DNA from 3 places in the Kistimonas ophiarachnellae genome. Region 2 is predicted to be linked to each of the others. Evidence: predicted binding sites of a transcription regulator. Region 2 holds the regulator's gene; each other region holds the start of a gene.
The links. Region 2 encodes FliA, which starts transcription of late flagellar genes. Its sites were predicted from a motif close to CTAAAGTTNNNNNNNNNNCNGCCGATA; they were not measured.
Positions count from the first base shown of each region.

Region 1: the regulator FliA is predicted to act here: its motif matches at 4,789-4,815, upstream of AC27K1_RS18430 (flagellin).
Region 3: the regulator FliA is predicted to act here: its motif matches at 2,959-2,985, upstream of flgM (flagellar biosynthesis anti-sigma factor FlgM).

Region 1 is NZ_BAAJPA010000017.1:9,779-15,985, reverse strand. Features, by position in the region: gene flgH (flagellar basal body L-ring protein FlgH) at 1-59, shown strand, start outside; gene AC27K1_RS18455 (flagellar basal body P-ring protein FlgI) at 67-1,194, shown strand; gene AC27K1_RS18450 (rod-binding protein) at 1,223-1,579, shown strand; gene AC27K1_RS18445 (bacteriohemerythrin) at 1,576-2,004, shown strand; gene flgK (flagellar hook-associated protein FlgK) at 2,161-3,783, shown strand; gene flgL (flagellar hook-associated protein FlgL) at 3,804-4,718, shown strand; gene AC27K1_RS18430 (flagellin) at 4,871-6,022, shown strand; gene AC27K1_RS18425 (hypothetical protein) at 6,148-6,207, shown strand, end outside.
Region 2 is NZ_BAAJPA010000006.1:176,263-182,469, reverse strand. Features, by position in the region: gene AC27K1_RS09500 (sigma-54 dependent transcriptional regulator) at 257-1,711, shown strand; gene fliO (flagellar biosynthetic protein FliO) at 1,680-2,126, shown strand; gene AC27K1_RS09490 (sulfotransferase family protein) at 2,171-3,103, opposite strand; gene AC27K1_RS09485 (P-loop NTPase) at 3,742-4,560, shown strand; gene AC27K1_RS09480 (RNA polymerase sigma factor FliA) at 4,563-5,291, shown strand; gene AC27K1_RS09475 (rhodanese-like domain-containing protein) at 5,387-5,821, shown strand; gene ccmA (cytochrome c biogenesis heme-transporting ATPase CcmA) at 5,959-6,207, shown strand, end outside.
Region 3 is NZ_BAAJPA010000001.1:410,956-417,162, reverse strand. Features, by position in the region: gene AC27K1_RS01765 (FliH/SctL family protein) at 1-327, shown strand, start outside; gene fliI (flagellar protein export ATPase FliI) at 324-1,703, shown strand; gene AC27K1_RS01755 (flagellar export protein FliJ) at 1,700-2,140, shown strand; gene AC27K1_RS01750 (flagella synthesis protein FlgN) at 2,141-2,626, opposite strand; gene flgM (flagellar biosynthesis anti-sigma factor FlgM) at 2,623-2,922, opposite strand; gene flgL (flagellar hook-associated protein FlgL) at 3,054-4,220, opposite strand; gene flgK (flagellar hook-associated protein FlgK) at 4,256-6,207, opposite strand, start outside.

The DNA of each region.
Region 1 (6,207 bases), on a different contig from region 2:
AAGCGAATTCGCCGGGCTGGCTGACGCGGCTCTTCAACAGTGCCTGGTTCCCGTTCTGAGAGATCTATGAAACGACTATTGACGGCTGCGGTGCTTGGCAGCCTTGTTTTGATGGCGGGCGCTGTGCAGGCGCGGGAGCCGGGGCAGGCGTTCCGGTTGATGGACCTGGTGGATATCCAGGGCGTTCGCCGTAACCAGCTGGTGGGCTATGGCCTGGTAGTGGGCCTGGATGGCAGCGGTGACAAAACCCGCCAGACCAAGTTCACTACCCAGTCACTGACCAATATGCTGCGCCAGCTCGGTGTGCAGCTGCCGGAAGGGATTGATCCCAACCTGAAAAATGTCGCGGCGGTGTCCGTGACAGCGAGCCTGCCGTCGTTTGCACGGGCGGGGCAGCGTATTGATATAACTGTGTCGTCTATTGGTGACGCCGGCAGCCTGAAAGGCGGCACCCTGCTGATGACCCCGCTGAAAGGGGTAGACGGCAATGTCTACGCGCTGGCCCAGGGCAGCGTGGTGGTGTCGGGTGTGAGCGCCGAGGGCAGCAGCGGCAGCAGCATTACCGTGAACGTGCCGACCGTTGGCCGTATTCCCGGCGGCGCCACGGTCGAGCGGGAAGTGCCGGGCAGCTTTGCCGATGGCGGCGATATCGTGATGACCCTGCGCGACCCCGGCTTTTCCACCGCACGGAATATCGCCCAGACCATCGACAACCGCTTTGGCGAAGGGACGGCGCGCGCCCTGGACAGCGCCACCATCAGTGTTCAGGCCCCCCGGGACGCGGATCAGCGTGTCGCCTACATGGCGATGATGGAAACCATGCCCATCGTCACGGAGAAGCCGCCGGCCAGGGTGGTGATCAACAGCCGCACCGGCACGGTGGTGATGAATGAACATGTCGAGGTACTGCCTGCGGCGGTCAGCCACGGCAACCTGGTGGTGAATATTCGTGAGTCGTCCGACGTCAGTCAGCCGGGCGGTATTCTCAGTGGCGGCGAGACCGCCGTGACGCCCAACAGTGATATCACCGTTGAACAGGAAGGCAGCAGCCTGTTTGTCCTGCCCCGGGGCAGTTCCCTGCAATCTGTCGTGGATTCGCTGAACAATGTGGGCGCGACGCCCGCTGACCTGATGGCGGTGTTGCAGGCGCTGAAAGAGGCTGGCGCCCTGAAGGCGGAGCTGATCGTGATATGAGTACCCGGAAAATACGGAGAATATGCACATGATTACCGGTTCGCCTGATCCACGGCTTGTGTCGTCCGGAGTGATGTCCGGCGTCCGGGAACCCTCGGTAAAATCCAACTCTCCATCCCTGGAATCTGTCGCCACCGAATTTGAGGCGCTGTTTCTCCAGCAATTGCTCAAAGGCATGCGCCAGGCGGGGGATGTGCTGGCGGAAGGTAACCCGTTCAACAGCAGAGAACAGTCGTTTATGCGTGACTGGCACGATAGCGAACTGGCCCTGTCGCTGGCAGAAGGCGGCGGTATCGGGCTGGCGGAGCAACTGGTCCTGCAGGTGAAAACCCTGCAGGGTGATCAATCTGACGTACTACCTGACACAAAGGAAATCCGAAGGTGATAAACATCACTGGTGGTAAAGACAGGCTAATGGAACAGCCGTTATATATCGTCTGGAATGACGATCTCAATATCGGCGTCACTATCATTGATGAGCAGCACAGGGGACTGGTCAGTATCATCAATTCCTTTTACTTCCATGTTCAAATGGGCGCTTCCATGGCCTTTGTCCAGTCAACGCTCAAGATGCTTGAAGAGTATGCGAAAGTGCATTTCAGTACGGAAGAAGCCATCATGGCGAGCGTGAATTATCCGGGCCTTGAAGCGCATCGGTTAATCCATGAAAAAATCATGCTGAAAACGCAGCAGTTGTTGTCGACGGTCCGGTCAGACCAGGACATCTATGAAGTCATGCCGTTTCTCAAGAAGTGGTGGATGGAACATATTCTGCAAGAAGACCGACAGTACGCCGCCTTGTTTCGATAGTGTATTGATCGCCTGAAATGATCCCTGTTTTATCAGGTTGCGGGTAACGGGTTTCGGTTATCCGCAATTAATAAATAACGACAGGTGTCGACTCCTGTTCCAGCCCTTTTAGTTCCCGCCAGCTCCGGCCGGCGGCATCATCAGAAAAAGCCAACCATGAGCATGATTAACACGGGCATCTCCGGCATGTTTGCCGCGCAGACCGCCCTGAATGTCGCCAGCAAGAATATCGCCGGTTCCGCCGTGCCCGGTTACACACGACAACAGGTCAATTACGCCACGTCGCCCACCGGCACCGTGTATGTCAGCGATATCCGCCGGGTGACGGACAGCTACCTGGCCGGACAGGTCTGGGATACCGCCACCGCCTACGGTTACCACACCGCCTATTACAGTCATGCCGACCGGCTTGAAACCCTGGTGACCGGCGACGGCAGCAGCCTGTCCCCGGCGCTGGAAGGTTTTTTTGGCGGACTGAACAGCGCCGCCAGCGACCCGTCCTCCGACGCGGCCCGGCAGACGGTGCTGGCCAAGGCCAATGACCTGGCGTCCCGTTTCAACAGTTTGCACGGCGGCCTGCAAAAACAGGCGCAGCTGACCAATGACCAGCTGGAGGTCATGGTGTCAGACGTCAATGGTTTGATGGGGGATATCGCGGCAATTAATGACTCCATCATGGCGTCACAGTCTGGCAGCGGCGTCCCCAACGAACTGCTGGACCAGCGTGACCAGGCGGTGCAGAAACTGTCGGAACTGCTGGATGTCACGGCGGATACCCGTCCCGACGGCACCGTGGATGTTTACCTGCCGTTCGGTGAGCCGCTGGTCATGCGGGGCGAAGCCAATGAGCTGGTGATTCGTAACGGCGATCCGGACAGTGACCAGATGAGCCTGGCGCTGATCACGGATACGGCGGAAAAACCGCTGAAATCCGTTGGCGGCAGTATCCAGGGCGTGCTGGATTTCCGTGAGCAGGTGGTTGAGCCTGCCCTGCGTGAACTGGGCAGGATTGCCATCGTGATGTCGGACGCCATCAATGAACAACTGGGCGAAGGCTATGACCTCGACGGCAACGCCGGTTCGGCGTTATTTTCCGATATCAACAGCACCGAGGCCATGCGCGAGCGGGTTGAGGCGTCCCGCGGCAATACCGGCAGCGGCCTGCTGGAAGTGGAAATCAGCGACAGTGGAAGTCTTACCGGCGGCGACTATTCCCTCGACGTCTATGAAGCAGACGACGGTGAGCTGCGTTACAGCCTGGTCAGCGACGGGAAAGTGGTGTCCGAAGGTGCGGCGTCTGACCTGGAGGCGGGCGTTGCGGTGGACGGCATGACCATCAAGGTGGCCGAAGGCAGCCTGGCGGCAGGCGACAGTTTCGGTGTTGACCCGACCAGCGGTTACAGCAGCGCCATGGACGTGGTCATGACCGACCCTGCCGACCTGGCCTTCTCCGGCAAGCCGGATGAGCCGGGCGACAACAGTAACCTGCTGGACCTGGTCGCGCTGGAAAAAGAACCCCTGGTGGGCGGCACGAATACATTGGGCGACAGCTGGAACCTGCTGGTGACGGACGTGGGCAATACCACGGCGCAGGCGGGCAGCAGTTACAACGCGGCGAAAGTGCTCCACGAGGAAGCGGCCAATGCCCTGGCGAGCGTGGCTGGCGTCAACCTGGATGAAGAGGCGGGCAGCCTGCTGGTTTACCAGCAGGCGTATCAGGCGAACGCCAAAGTGATCGCCACCGCGCAGCAGCTGCTCGATACCATCCTCAACCTTTGATCGCTGACAGGAGTGACACCGTGCGCATCAGCACCATGCAAATGCATGCCACCATGAACAGTTCCATGCAGCAGACGACCGGCAAGGTCAACCAGTCGCTGCTGCAGATGCTCAGTGGCAAGGAAATACTGAAACCGTCTGATGATCCGCTGGCCGCCCTGCAGATCATGGGCATGAATGACGAGCTGGCACAGCTTGAGCAGTACCAGAAAAATATCGCGGCGGCAGAATTGTCGCTGTCAGCGGAAGAAACGGTGCTGAATGATGTCAATGACACGTTGCAGCGCCTGCGTGACCTGACGCTGTCCGCCGGTAACGATGGCATGACCCCGGAAGACCGTGCGGCGATTGCCCAGGAAGTGGATCACCTGACCGAACAACTGGTAGACATGGCGAATACCCGCTCTGCCAGCGGCGAATACCTGTTTGGCGGCACCAGGGGCGATACGGCGCCGGTGGCCAAAGACGACGACGGCAACTGGGTTTACCTCGGGGGTGACAGTAGTCGTGAAATTCCCATCAGCGATAACCGGACCATTGCCCAGGGCGATACGGCGGAAGACATCTTTTTTTCGATCGGTTCTGCGGATGGAAGCGATATTTTTACCAGCCTGGAAAAATTATCTGACGCCCTGAAAACGGGTGATCCCGCCGAACTGGATAACGTACTGGCAACCAGCCTGGATACCATAGACGACGCGATGCAATCCGTCGGTTCTACCTTAACGTCAGTGGGGGCACGCATGAACACGTTGGAGATGGCGCAGAAGGCCAATGAGGAGTCCGTCACCATGACGACCGATATGAAAGGGTCGCTGGAAAACCTGGATTACGCTGAAGCCATCACCCAGCTGACCATGGAATTTACCGCGCTGCAGGCGACGCAGCAGAGTTATGGCAAGGTGAACAAGCTCTCTCTGTTCAATTACATCTGATCGTTCGCGGTTCTTTTTTCCTCCCTGCCACTTTCCGGCCTGGAAAGTGGCAAAAAAAACAAAATAAATATTTAAGTTCCTGAATTAACAGACGACTTCTGTTGCGTACGCCGCCAGTGGCGCTAAAACACAGCAATTATCGGAGTCATGACATGCTGTCCATCAATACCAACTCTACCGCGCTGATCGCTCAGAACAACCTGGGTAACACCCAGAAGGCCATGGAAAACAGCATGCTGAAGCTGTCCACTGGTCTGCGCATTAACAGTGCTGCCGACGATGCGGCGGGTATGCAGATTTCTAATCGTATGGGTACTCAGATCAGCGGTCTGGATGTGGCTATGCGTAATGCTAACGATGCTATCTCTATGGCTCAGACTGCGGAAGGGGCTATGGGGGAAAGTTCCAACATTATGGGCCGTATGCGTGATCTGGCGTTACAGTCTGCTAACGATACCAATACAGAAGCTGATCGTGCTGCAATGCAGGAAGAGATCACTCAGTTGCAGACTGAAATGAACCGTATTGCAGATACCACCACTTTTTCAGGTAGAAAACTCCTGGATGGTTCAGCAGAAAAACTGACTTTCCAGATTGGGTCCAATGCTGATGAAACTATTTCTTTCGGTATTGGCGAAATGGGGGCAGACTCTCTCGCTCAAACCGTATCCAAAAATAATGTTGAAGTTCTTCGTCATGAAACAGACGGGGAAACATCTGGATACGCTTTCAATTATTCTAGTGATGGTACCGATACCGAAATGCTGAACGCTAGCACTATCGAGGGATTGGTTACCCAAATTGAAGACAATATGGCCGAAGATTACGATGTGGAAGTATCTATATCTGTTAAGGCTGACGACAATTCAGATAATCCAGATGCAAAAGTGTTGGACTTCAGCATTGCAGGAAACGATCAAGCATCCATTGATGCTCTGACGAACGCTACAAAGCATTCAATGGGTAATACAGGTACAGTTGTTAAGGCTGAGAACGTAGGAGCCCTTGATCTAACAACTGCCGCAGGTGCTCAGCAAGCCATTAAAACATTGGATAGTGCAATGGCTCACGTAGACTCCGAACGCGCCAACCTCGGTGCCGTCCAAAACCGTCTGGACTCCACCGTCAGCAACCTGTCCAACATCCAGGAAAACATGACCGTTTCCCAGAGCCGTATTCTGGACGTGGATTTCGCCAAGGAAACCACCAGCATGACCAAGAGCCAGATGCTGATGCAGGCCGGTTCTTCCGTACTGGCCCAGGCCAAAGGTCTGCCGCAGTACGCCGTTCAGCTGATGGGCTAATCGCTCGTTAAGCGCATGCGATAAATAACGCCGGTTGCAGCGATGTGCCGGCGTTTTTTTAATCGGCGATTTCACAGGGTGACCCTGTTTACAACGATTGTCTTTCGACTCACCGGGAATCACGGATGGAACGTATATCCGACAGGTCTGTGCCGGTTAACCCGGTTCGGGTCGGGAAAGTTGTC
Region 2 (6,207 bases):
GCGCTGCCTCGCTACCCGTGTTGTACTTGCTCTGTTTTTCCCCGCACTTCCCCGCGGGGTTTTTTATTTTAGGGCTGGTGAAAGCTTCCTGTACTCACAGTCAGCTATTGATGAAAGCCGTCATTTGACGAACCGAAATCTTCTGCCTTAACTGGATATTGATGGTGTCTCATAGAGATTTTTTTCATTTATCCCGCCTCTATCAGCGCTGCAGTGTGACCGGATAGAGCCCTTACTGACAAGGATGATCAGTAGCATGGGTAACAGAAGTCGGATATTAATCATTGATGATGATCAGCAGCAACGCCAGGTGTTGAACACGATTCTTGAGTTCATGGGTTGCGAAACCGAATATGCCTCCACGCAGCGTTTCCAGGAGAGGCTTGGCCATGACCAGAACTTCAATGCCGTGGTGCTTGGCTTGCGGGGCCAGAGCGACGAGGTGCTGAAGTTTCTGAATCGCCACCACGCCGGTCTTCCCGTGATTCTTTGTGGACAGTCTCGACCCGGCCAGTTGCAGGGCAGCATGCGCCGCCAGGTCGTTGCTGAGTTGCGTCCGCCGTTGACCCACAGCCAGATGCTGGAAAGTCTGCATATGTCGCAGATCTACCGGGCGCATTGCCGCCATGGACAGATGGCTTCCGGTTATCATGATGTCCAGGTGTTCAGGAACCTGGTGGGCAGCAGTCGTCCTATACGTCATGTACGCTCCCTGATGAGCCAGGTGATGAAAAAGGACGTGAATGTATTGATTACCGGTGAATCGGGTACCGGGAAAGAAGTGGTGGCCAGGAACCTGCATGAACACTCCGGTCGCCAGGGACGCCCATTCGTACCGGTCAATTGCGGTGCGATACCGGCTGAGCTGCTTGAAAGCGAGTTGTTTGGTCATGAGAAGGGGGCCTTTACCGGCGCCATAGCCACCCGTAAAGGCCGCTTTGAACTGGCGGACGGGGGAACCTTGTTCCTCGATGAAATTGGTGATATGCCGCTGAATATGCAGGTCAAGCTGCTCAGGGTATTGCAGGAGCGCTGTTTTGAGCGGGTAGGTGGATCTGCGCCGATTCACGTCAATGTCAGAATTATCGCGGCGACGCACAAGAACCTGGAAGAGATGGTAGCGTCCGGGAAATTCCGTGATGATCTCTACTATCGCCTTAATGTGTTCCCTATTGATATGCCAGCCTTGCGGGATCGCACTGAAGATCTGCCGTTGATACTCAATGATTTGATTACCCGTATGGAGCGGGATCAGCGAGGTTCCGTCCGTTTCAGTTCTGCAGCCATTATGCTGCTGTGTAAATATGACTGGCCCGGTAATGTCCGGGAGCTGGCGAACCTTGTGGAGCGACTTTCTATTATCTACCCGATGGGTGTTATTGGTGTAGAGGAATTGCCAGACAAGTTCCAGAAGCTGGCAGGGCAGGAGGTCAGGGACAATCGGGTTGCCGAGATGTTTCCCAATACACTTCAGCCGCCGGGAACTTCCGGTCTGGATGAGTTGGCTATTCTTCCGGTTAATGGCCTGAATTTGAAAGATTTCCTAGGACGGCTTGAGAAGAAACTGATTCGCCAGGCGCTGGATGATTGCAATAACGTCGTTGCCCGCGCGGCAGACAAGTTGCAGATCCGTCGTACCACGCTGGTGGAAAAAATGCGGAAGTATGAACTGAATCGTTATGCACAGACTGATGATTCAGAAACACGGTAATTTCTTCAGGGTTTTTCCTGTTCGTTTTCTCTCGTCTCTTCTGCTGTTGTTGCCGTTACTGGCGACAGCAGCAGAAGAGTCCGCAGAGCCCTCTTCTCTTGGTGGTTACGCAGTTTTTCAGGCGCTCTTTTCTTTAATACTGGTCACGGTGCTGATTTTCGGTACGGCCTGGTTACTTAAGCGTTTTAATCCGGCGATGTCTCAAAGTGGTCGTGGCATGAAGATCCTTGGTGCGCTTTCGCTGGGTGGCAGAGACCGGCTGGTATTGGTTGAGGCTGGTAGTAAGCAGTTGCTGCTGGGAGTTTCACCGGGTCGTGTGATGCTGGTTGAGTCATTTGATGAGCCAGTGTTGAGTCCTGAAGACCAGGCCACGCCTGTTGATGAGAAATTCCGCCAGTTGCTCCGTAGATCCTGAATTCATGTCTTTTATCTTTCGCGGAGGTCGCTTCGCTTCTACATTTAACTGTAGCTTTGGCCTGTCCTGTCAAAATCCTTACCTCGTATAATTCTTTGTGCTGTCTCCCTGACAGCGTTGGTGCTATTAACCTTTGGATATGGCTTGTCTGGAACGGGCTTCCCCAGGAAGTGACATAATGGCTCCCAGTTAGAACCTAAAGGTAACTCCAATAATTTTTCAGCCGGTACAAGGTTCCTGATTTTCTGGTTGTGAGTTTCAAGTGAAACAGCCATTTTGTTTTCATCTGTAGTATTGCCTTCAAGTAAATCAGCCTCAAATTCTTTTTTATACATCGCTGTGAATAATTTTACGGCGTTGAGTTTGTCTGAAAAAAATGACGCAACCCAAACAAAGGGAATCTCTTTCTTATATTCAGGTCTAAATAGAACGGATTTGGCGCTTTTTGCCCATTGTTTCCCTTCTCGAGTTGTTAAGATTACTTTAGCGTCAGGAAATATTTCTAATAAATCCTTCACCATTAGTGCTGATGGGTAATCAATAAGCCCATTCATACCCTCGAGGGCGCCATATAAATATTTGAGCTCTTTTGTTTCTTTGTATTTTTTCCAGCATACGGTTGAATCAGGATCGGCAAACATATCCAGACCATGATAAACAGGCATGAATCCTAATTCATTCAGGGCTTCCTGTAAACTAACAGTCCCGGTACGACTTAATCCAGCGCCAATAATTTTTATGTCTGGTTTTTTAGCGTTGCTTGCTCTGGCTTCAACTCTTCTCTCGCGTATGTCCATTTTATGGCAGCAATAATGATATAGTGCTCCGAGAGCGCTGGTAACAAGTGCTCCGGCGCAAATGTTCGTCATGCTACTATCCGGATCATTCTCTGAAAAGAGTATTTGATTAGCCAGCAGGGTGGCTGAAACTACAGCGGTAGCTGCGAATGTCACGCAATAATTCATATTGTTAAACATATTAAGCATCCTGTCAGTTGTTTCAATCTCGGATTTTCACGTTTTTATAAAACGGATTTTCCGGACTGTTAAGTGAAAGGTCATACACCGTAAGCGCACTCTGAATGTTCTGGAATCAAAAGTTCACTCAGGAATACGCCTATATACAAGGACATCCCTTTGTGTCATCAGTTCCTGAGAGGTTGGCTAAAATGGCTGTATTAGTTCTTCCCCGTGACCATCAAAGCCTTCGTATAGTAAATGCAGGTATCAATCATTTTTTTGCAGCATGCAGACCAGTGAAAATGTTTTGCTAGAGGGGCCCATTAAGCACTTGACGGTTTATTAAGCCATCAGCTTGAAGATAGTTTCTTTGATTTTCCTTGTGTGTTTCCAATAACGGGCATTTGTAGATGCCGGGAAAATGTCACCTGATGACTGGTGAGTCAAAAAAACATCCTGATAATTGAGGAGTTATCGGGCTTATAGGGTTGTATTCTTTTTGTGATTTCAAATAAAGCCAATAAAAACATATAGATATATTTTATTGGGTCTGTTTTTTTATGTTGGTACATCTCTTGCAATTATTAATTTGCTGACGCCAAGGAATGGCGTTAGCTGAATCTATCCCATGACAACTAACGGACCGTAAAGGAACTATGGACGTTAAACCAGTGAGAGTCGCTGCGATTGCCAGCGGCAAAGGTGGTGTAGGGAAAACCAGCTTTTCCATTAACCTGGCCGAAGCGTTAAGTCGTGCCGGCAACCGTGTCTTGTTAATGGATGCTGATTTTAATCTTGCCAATGTGCACCTGATGCTCGGGCAGACGCCGGAGCAAACCATCGCGGATGTGATGGCAGGGCGGTGCTCGATTGCCGACACCTTTCTGTCAGGACCGGCGGATGTGAAAGTGGTGCCCGGCGCCAGGGGCGGAGGTGATCTCGCCGGCATCAATGAGACCAGCCTGCTATCGCTGATCCAGTCTGTCGATGATATTGCTGACCAGGTTGATATCCTGCTGCTGGATACCGCCGGTGGTTTCCGGGAGCGGGACATGCGCCTGGTAGCAGCCGCATCGGATGCCATGGTGCTGGTCACGCCGGACAAGGTCACCATTGCGGATACGGCGGACTATATCCGTACATTGCGTCTGCAATATGGTGTTCAGCATTTCAATGTTGTGACCAACATGGTCAGGAGTCAGCGTGAAGGCTCGCAGCTCATCCAGGCGTTGCAGTCGCAGATTGGCTTTGACCATGACCTCGTGATTCGTCATGCCGGCACCTTGCCTTACGACCCTGCAGTGCGCAAGGCCAGTGATCGTGCCATGACGCTCTTCCAGACTGCTCCCGACTCCAAGGTTTGCCGTGGTATGCGCTCTATTGCCGATGGCATGAGTCAGCACTCACGTGTTTATTACCCGAGGGGCGGGATGACCTTCTTCTTCGAGAACCAGGTTCTCGCAGGAGGGTGTTAGCCATGGAAGCGTTGATTCGGGAAACGGCGGAAAAACGCGCCAGTCGGCGAACGTATGCCGAGTTGGTTGAGCGACATACGCCGCTGGTCAAACGGATTGCCCGTCACCTTTCTGCCAGGATGCCCGCCAGTGTGCAGCTCGATGATCTTGTGCAGGCTGGTATGGTCGGCTTGCTGGAAGCGGCGCGGAAATTTGATGTCGACAAGGGAGCGAGCTTTGAAACCTTTGCCGGTATTCGGATTCGCGGCGCCATGCTGGACGAGATTCGTCGGGGAGACTGGGGGCCTCGTTCGGTGTATCGCAATAGCCGACGTGTCAGCGAAGCGATTCGTGCGGTAGAGGCGAGGCTTGGGCGTGATTCACGGGATTCTGAAGTCGCGGCAGAAATGGATGTTTCTCTGGAGGAATACTTCAACATCCTGCAGGACTTGCGTGGCTGCCGATTGTTCAGTTTTGAGGATATGTTCGATAGCGAGGAGTCGCGCCTGCAACGCCGCTCAGAGAACAATGCCCCGGAACTGGATCTGCAGACGGAGAAGTTCCGCAAGGCCTTGGGGTCTGCCATTGAGACCCTGTCAGAGCGGGAGCAGCTGGTGTTGAACCTCTATTACGAAAAGGAACTGAATCTCAAGGAAATTGGCAAGGTGCTGGGGGTCAGCGAGTCGCGGGTCAGCCAGATCCACAGCCAGGCGGCGTTAAGACTGAGGGCCCGGCTGCAGAACTGGACTTGAAATGCCAGTACTGCAGTCAGGTTGTTTCTGGGCTATGTCTTGCCGTAAGCGGTCAGGAAGACCGTGTGGTAAGCAGTTATACAAGGACGTATCGGATGCAACAAATCATCAGTGTATTCAGAAGTGTGGTGCTGTTTATGGCATTGCTTTGGGGACAGGCGGTAGCGGGTGAAGCACCGGAGCATGTTGAGGGGGCAACTACCGTTAATACGGCCCAGGCCAAGCGACTACATGAATTGGGAGCCATGTTCATTGATATTCGCACTCGCCGGGAATGGAACTGGGGACATGTTGAGGGGGCGCATCACCTGGGGCTCAAGTCAACCTTTGCCCTGCTTTACCATGATGGTTTCATGGATCGCAAAACACCGGTGGTGATTTATGGCAGTGGGACTCACCGGATTCGTGCAGCCTTTGCATCATACCTGGCGGTTTTATGGGGCTACGAAAAAGTATTTTATTTCCGGGAAGGCTATTTTTCCTGGTTGGCGTTTGACTTGCCTGTCGTCATGCGCAGCGACAAACAGTAACGACAGAAGATAGCCGGGTTACGGTAATAAGCATCGTGACTCGGTAAATACCCCATGATGACTTCCTGTTTTTGCAAAATCCTGCCTCTTTCTATATAAAGTCAGCTCACTATAACTGCTGGTTTTAACGCATCTGCATGACCGCCGTCACACCGAACGATCCTCTGTTAAGACTCAGGCAACTGTGTTGCATTCGGGATGATCGAGTACTGTTTTCTGAGCTGGCACTGGATCTCGGACCGGGTGAAATTGTTCAGGTGACGGGGCCGAATGGCTCCGGCAAGACTACGCTGTTGCGCATTGTGTCCGGATTATCGCTTGATTTTGATGGCGATATTACTTGGTGTGGTACTACGGTTGAGCGTAACCGGCTGGCCTTCCAGCAG
Region 3 (6,207 bases), on a different contig from region 2:
ATTGTCCGGCAGATCATCCGCAGTGAGCCCAAGAGCCGTCCGGAACAAATTTACCGGGTTATCCGCAATACCCTGCAAAGCCTGCCAGGCAACGATGGCACTTTCCAGATTTACCTGAATCCCGTGGACTCCGAACGCCTGCTGCAGTTCAAACCGGAACTCCGCGAACAGTGGGAGATTTTTGCCGCCCCCGAGATTGAACCCGGTAACTGCCGGATTGAAAACGGCGAACTGGAAGCGGAAGCGAATATCGAACAACGCATCCAGGACTGTCTCGACATGGTTCGTCTCTACATGCCGGATGAAGTCGAGGAGCGGCTGACATGACCACATCCGGTGATGAAGGGCACGGCCTGACACTGGCAGACCGGATTCAGTCCCTGCCGGTCGCCCGCATCTACGGACGGTTGACCAAAATGACCGGTCTGGTGCTGGAAGCATCAGGCTGCCAGCTGGCGGTAGGTGACCGTTGCCGGATCGAATCCCGCCGGGACAAGCGTTGTCTGGAAGCTGAGGTCGTGGGCTTTAATGATTCAGTCCATTTCCTGATGTCGCTGGGCAATGCCAGTGGGCTGCAGCCCGGTGATCGGGTGCTGCCCCTCGGTCACGATATGGCGATTCCTGTCGGCAACCGTTTCCTCGGTCGCGTTATTAATGGGCTGGCCGAACCACTGGATAACCAGGGCAGCATTCGGCCCGACGTCACCATTCCGCTGAGCAGCCCTCCAATCAACCCGCTGCATCGTAAACCCATTACTGACCCGCTGGATGTCGGTGTCAGGGCCATCAATGGCCTGCTGAGCGTGGGTAAAGGACAACGACTTGGACTGATGGCTGGCAGTGGGGTCGGCAAGAGCGTGCTTCTGAGCATGATGACCCGAAATACTACGGCGGATATTACCGTTGTCGGCATGATCGGTGAGCGGGGGCGTGAGGTGAAGGAATTCATCGAACACACCCTCGGGCCTGAAGGGTTGGCTCGAACCGTGGTTATTGCGGCTCCCGCCGATGAGTCGCCGGTCATGCGCCTGCGCGCCGCCTTACTCTGTCACCGGATGGCTGAATACTACCGTGACCAGGGACAGGATGTTCTGCTACTGATGGATTCCCTGACCCGCTATGCCCAGGCTCAGCGGGAAATCGCCCTGTCGGTCGGGGAGCCTCCAGCCACAAGGGGATATACCCCTTCCGTGTTCAGCCAGATTCCCAAGTTGGTGGAGCGGGCCGGAAACGGGATTGAAGGAAGCGGTTCCATTACCGCGTTTTACACCGTGCTGTCCGAAGGGGATGACCTGCAGGATCCGGTGGCGGACTCAGCAAGATCCATCCTGGATGGGCATATTGTTCTCAGCCGAGAGCTGGCTGACAGTGGTCACTACCCCGCCATTGATATCGAATCCTCCATCAGCCGGGCCATGCCACAGATCACTGATGAAACGCAGCAGAAAGCGGCCCAGGTCTTCCGACACTATTACTCCCGCTACCACCAGTTCCGGGACATGATGGCGATCGGCGCCTATCAACGTGGCGCCGATCCGGAGCTGGATCGCGCCATTCAGCTTTACCCGCTGATGCAGGGCTATCTCAAGCAGGGCATGTATGAACGGATTGATCATGCCAGCTGTATCCAGCAACTCTACTCACTGTGGCAGGGTGGCGCCGCGCCCGCGCCAACCCCTGGTAACAATACGGAGGTCGCATGAGCACATCAGTCCAGCTCCTGGAGAAATGCCTGGAAATTCAACAGCAGCGCTACCGGGAAGCGATGAAAAAAGCGCTCCAGTCAGAGCAGAGCCTCAATCAACAGCGTGACCAGCTGACTTACCTGAAGCAGGCCATCAGTGACTACCGGACAGACACCGATACCCAGGTGACGCCCATGTCCGTGGTCAACCTGATCCGCTTTCGAAACCTTCTCCAGCAGGTGGCCGATTTGCAGCACCAGCGGGTCGACCGCGGTCAACAGGAATACAATGATCTCAGCCTGCAGGCCGCGGGTGAGCACCGCAAGCTCAAGGCAATGGAAAAATTACTGGAAAAAATGCAGCAGAAAAGCCGCCTGAAACTCATTAAGAGCGAGCAGAAGATGCTGGATGATCATGCCATCCGGCAATATATCGATCATCGTCAGGATGCCTGATCAGGCCTGGTCAATGTTTCTCGGGCGACTGGCGCGCTCCAGTTGCCCCCCCTGGTTGTAGCCAGGCTGAGCCACTGTATTTCCCCAGAACAACTCCACCAGCCTGGCCGTGGCTGAACGCAACCGTCCCTGCAGGCGGCCATTCATCAGGTTCATCTCGCGGCAGCGCACCATCTGCTTTCGGATGGTTGTCCAAAGCTCACGTCCGTCACCCTGAACATCCGCAGGCAACCCGTCAATCAACTGGTTCATGCCCGCCATATCGGCTGTCAGCCCCCGGGATGCCAGATGCTGGTTTCTGTGTGCGGTATCGACTTCCAGCTCTTCAATCAACCCCGACAGCCGACTGCTCTCCTGCTCCAGGGAGACCATATCCCGGGACAGCAGATACCGGTATTGCTGCTCCAGCAATTGCTCCATTTGTGTCAGAAGCCGGTTGGTTTGACGCAGGGCTGAGAGTGTCGCGTCGGGGGCTGTAGTGGTCATGAGTCGATATCCTGAAGAAAACGCTCAAATTGCTGGATTTTTTTAGCCAGCAACTCCCGGTCTATGGGCATTTTTCCGGACTGAATGGCTTCCCGTAACGTCTCTACTTTGGCCATATCAATCACCGGCAATTGCTCGGCATCCTCTTCCAGAATACCCAGCAACTGTGCCTGGTCACTCAGTTCCAACCGGTCCGTACCGGTAATGGCAGAGGGAGCCGGCACCTTTCGGGTCGCCGTCATCCCCGATAACCGGGCGCCGGAACCCGCTTTGTTGACTCCACTTATCCTGGACATGGCAGACTCTTTTTTCCTGATCGTCCTGAATCAAACAATCGGTAATTTTCTGTAAATCTTGAATCTGCGAGAGCCAAAACCGGCAATATTTCGTTGCTTTTCTGACAGCCCACAGGGGCTGGCGCGGCCGTTTACCGCATGTAATCAAACAGGGACATCCCCTGGATCTTGACGAACGTCTGCTGTGACGCGCTCAGGGCGGTCTGCTGCAGGTTGAGCCGGGAGATGGCCTCGGCATAATCCAGGTCTTCCAGTCCGGAACGCAGGGTGCTGTTCATCAGGATGACATCCTCATGGCTGCTGCCGATGGAGGCCATGGTATTGAGGCTGCCGCCAATACGGGTCTGAACCTGCCCGATCTTGTCAATGGTGTTGTCGATGGTTTTCAGCATGTCGCCAAGCATCTCGCCCGGTACGAAAGTCCGGCTGTCAGAAATGTTCGTGGCAAAGGCTGACAACGCGGTAAACGTGTCAACGGCGGTCAGGGTAAAACGATCGCCGGGCGCCGTGGCGCCATTGATCCTGGCAGAAACCAGCCCGGTAATGGTCAGCTCATCGCCGGTAACGGTGGTTGGCAGCAGGACCGCCGGGCCGCCATCATTCGGCGTCGCCGTGGTGGTCCAGGTACCGGCGACATTCTCCACCGAAATGCTGTCATACTGGCTGAAGGTCGCCAGGTCAAGCACCGTGACCTCCTCAAGCAGCGCACTGCCCACGGCCGTGACCGCCTGGATACCGCTGTTGAAGAACAGGTCCGTGGCCGGATCATTGGCGGCAATATCCGTGGTGCCGTTGACCGCAACCAGCCGCTGCCCTTCCGTGCCCTGGTATTCGTACTCTCCGGGGGTCGCGGTCTCCACTACCGGCACCGTCTGGGATGTTGTGCCTGAGAAGAAGTACTGCCCGTCCGCACGCTGGTAATTGACCAGGCCCAGCAGCTCATCCATCTGCTCATCAATGACCCCGGCCATGGACTTCAGGCCATCCGAACCCAGTGCTACGTTACCGGTCAGCACCACAGTCTCGCGGATACCCTGCAGGACGTTCACCATATTGGTAAGCAGGGTTTCTTCCTGACGCAGTTTCGAATCCAGGCCATCGATGTTGCTCAGATATTGCTCCAGGAACGCCACTTCCTTGTCCAGGTGCAGCACCTGCACCGCTGCCAGCGCATCATCGGACGGCTGCTGGAGTTGCTTGCCCGAGGTAATGCCATCATAGGTTTTGGCCAGTTCCGCCCCCTGTTTCTGCATGGAAGCGATCATCATGTTGTTGTACTGCACCGTGCTGACACGCATGGCATAACCTCCTTGTTACTTCGGATTACTACGAGTTACAACAGGCTGATCAGGGAATCAAACACCCGCTGCGCCGCGGCGATCACCTGGGCGCTCGCGGCATAGGCCTGCTCGGCCTGGATCAGGTTCATGGCTTCTTCATCCAGGTTGACGCCGCTGAAGTTGTTGCGCTCCTCCTGGGCCCTGAGCAGGGACGACTGACCGGTCTCCATGGCCGTGCTGGTCTGGAAGGTCATGACAGCGATCCGTCCCACCAGCTGGGTGTAGCCCTCGGAAAGATTGAACTCGCCGCCAATCACATCACTGGTCTGCAGCGCCGCCAGTTGCCTGGCCACGGTATTGTCCCCGGGGGCGGAAATCTCGCCCCCCAGCGCCAGCTGGGTAATATTGTCATTCGCTACGGCAATTTCATCACTGCCCTGGCGGGTGGGCTGCAGGCGATAGATCTCGTCTACGTTGAGCGTTCCCCCGTTGATGGTGAGCTGCATACCGTCAAAATCGGCCAGAATGGCCCCCGGCGGGGCGGTGGCCGGCACGGCCCCGGAGCCTACCTGAAGGCCGTCAGACAGGCGGGTAATGCGGTATTCCGGCGTGCCGCCGTTGTCATGGATACGCAATTCATAGTCGCTGCCGGTCAGCTGGGTTGAATCCTGTACGGCCAACAGCATGAACGCGTCGTTACCCGGCACGCTGGTCGCGATCCGGATCCGCTTGGACGCCGGAATGCCACTGAGCGGAAACTCCACGGTATAGACATCCCCGTTCTGGATATTGGCCGGATCGGTGAACAGCTCCAGTTCAAGCCCGTCAAAGACAGGGTTCGTCGTGGCCAGTGACGCCACCGTCCCGGTAGCCACGCTGACACCGTCGATGGTGCGGACGATGTCATAGTTACCACCCGCAATACTCATTTCATACTCGCCACCGGCAATAATCCCGGCCTGGTTCACCACGTTAACGCCAAACTCCGCCGAGCCGGTATTAATGTCCGAGGCCACCACCCGGTCCGGCGCGGGTTGCCAGTTGATATCCGCCATCAGCTGGCTGGACGGCCAGCCCTGCCGGTCACCGAGGTCAAACCCGGTGGCGAGGGTCTGGTTCACCTGGTCGGAAAACACCACGGCCATCCGGCCCAGCTCGTTCAGCGCGCTGCTCAGCACCCCGCTCTGGAACTGTTGCAGGCCACCGATAGTTCCCCCCAGGTTGCTGGACAGGGGCACCACCGCAAAAGAGTTGTTGAGTCCCAGCCCCACGATATTGGGATCCAGTGGATCATCGATCACCTCCAGGGTGGAGTAACGGTTGTCCAGCACCAGCGGATGGCCGGAACCGATGTAGACAGCGACCATCCCCTGCTCCACTTCCAGCACGCTGATGCCGACCATTCCGGACAGTTCTTCCAGCGCGCGCTCACGCTGGTCCAGCAGGTCATTCGGTGGATTGATGCCATTCCAGGCTGCCTGTATCTTTTCGTTGTAATCGGCAATACTGGCGGCCAGGGCATTGACCTGTTCAGAGACCGCCACCATCTGGTTATTCAGCAGGCTGGCCTGGCCTTCCAGCTGTTCATACACCCCGTGGAACTGCTGTGCCAGTGAAGCGGCCTCACTGACAATGTTCTGCCGCGCAACAGACGACAGTGGATCGACGGTTGACGCATTCACCGCCGCAAAGAACTGCTCCAGGCCGGCAGACAGCACCGCGCCTTCATTGCCCAGGTAGTCGTCCAGGGTGGACATATAACCTGCCGCCGTGTTCGCCTGGTTGTACACGGTCATGCTTTCACGGATCTGCCCCGTCAGGAACTGGTTGTGAATCCGGCGGACATCGCCAATCGTAACCCCCCCGCCGGATCGCTGGCCTGACATGCTATAAAGCTCTACAGACTGACGGCTGAAACCCGGCGTATTGACATTGGCGACATTGTGACTGCTGGTCTCCATTATTCTCTGGGAGGAGAAAATGCCGCTTTTTCCAATTTCCAGCA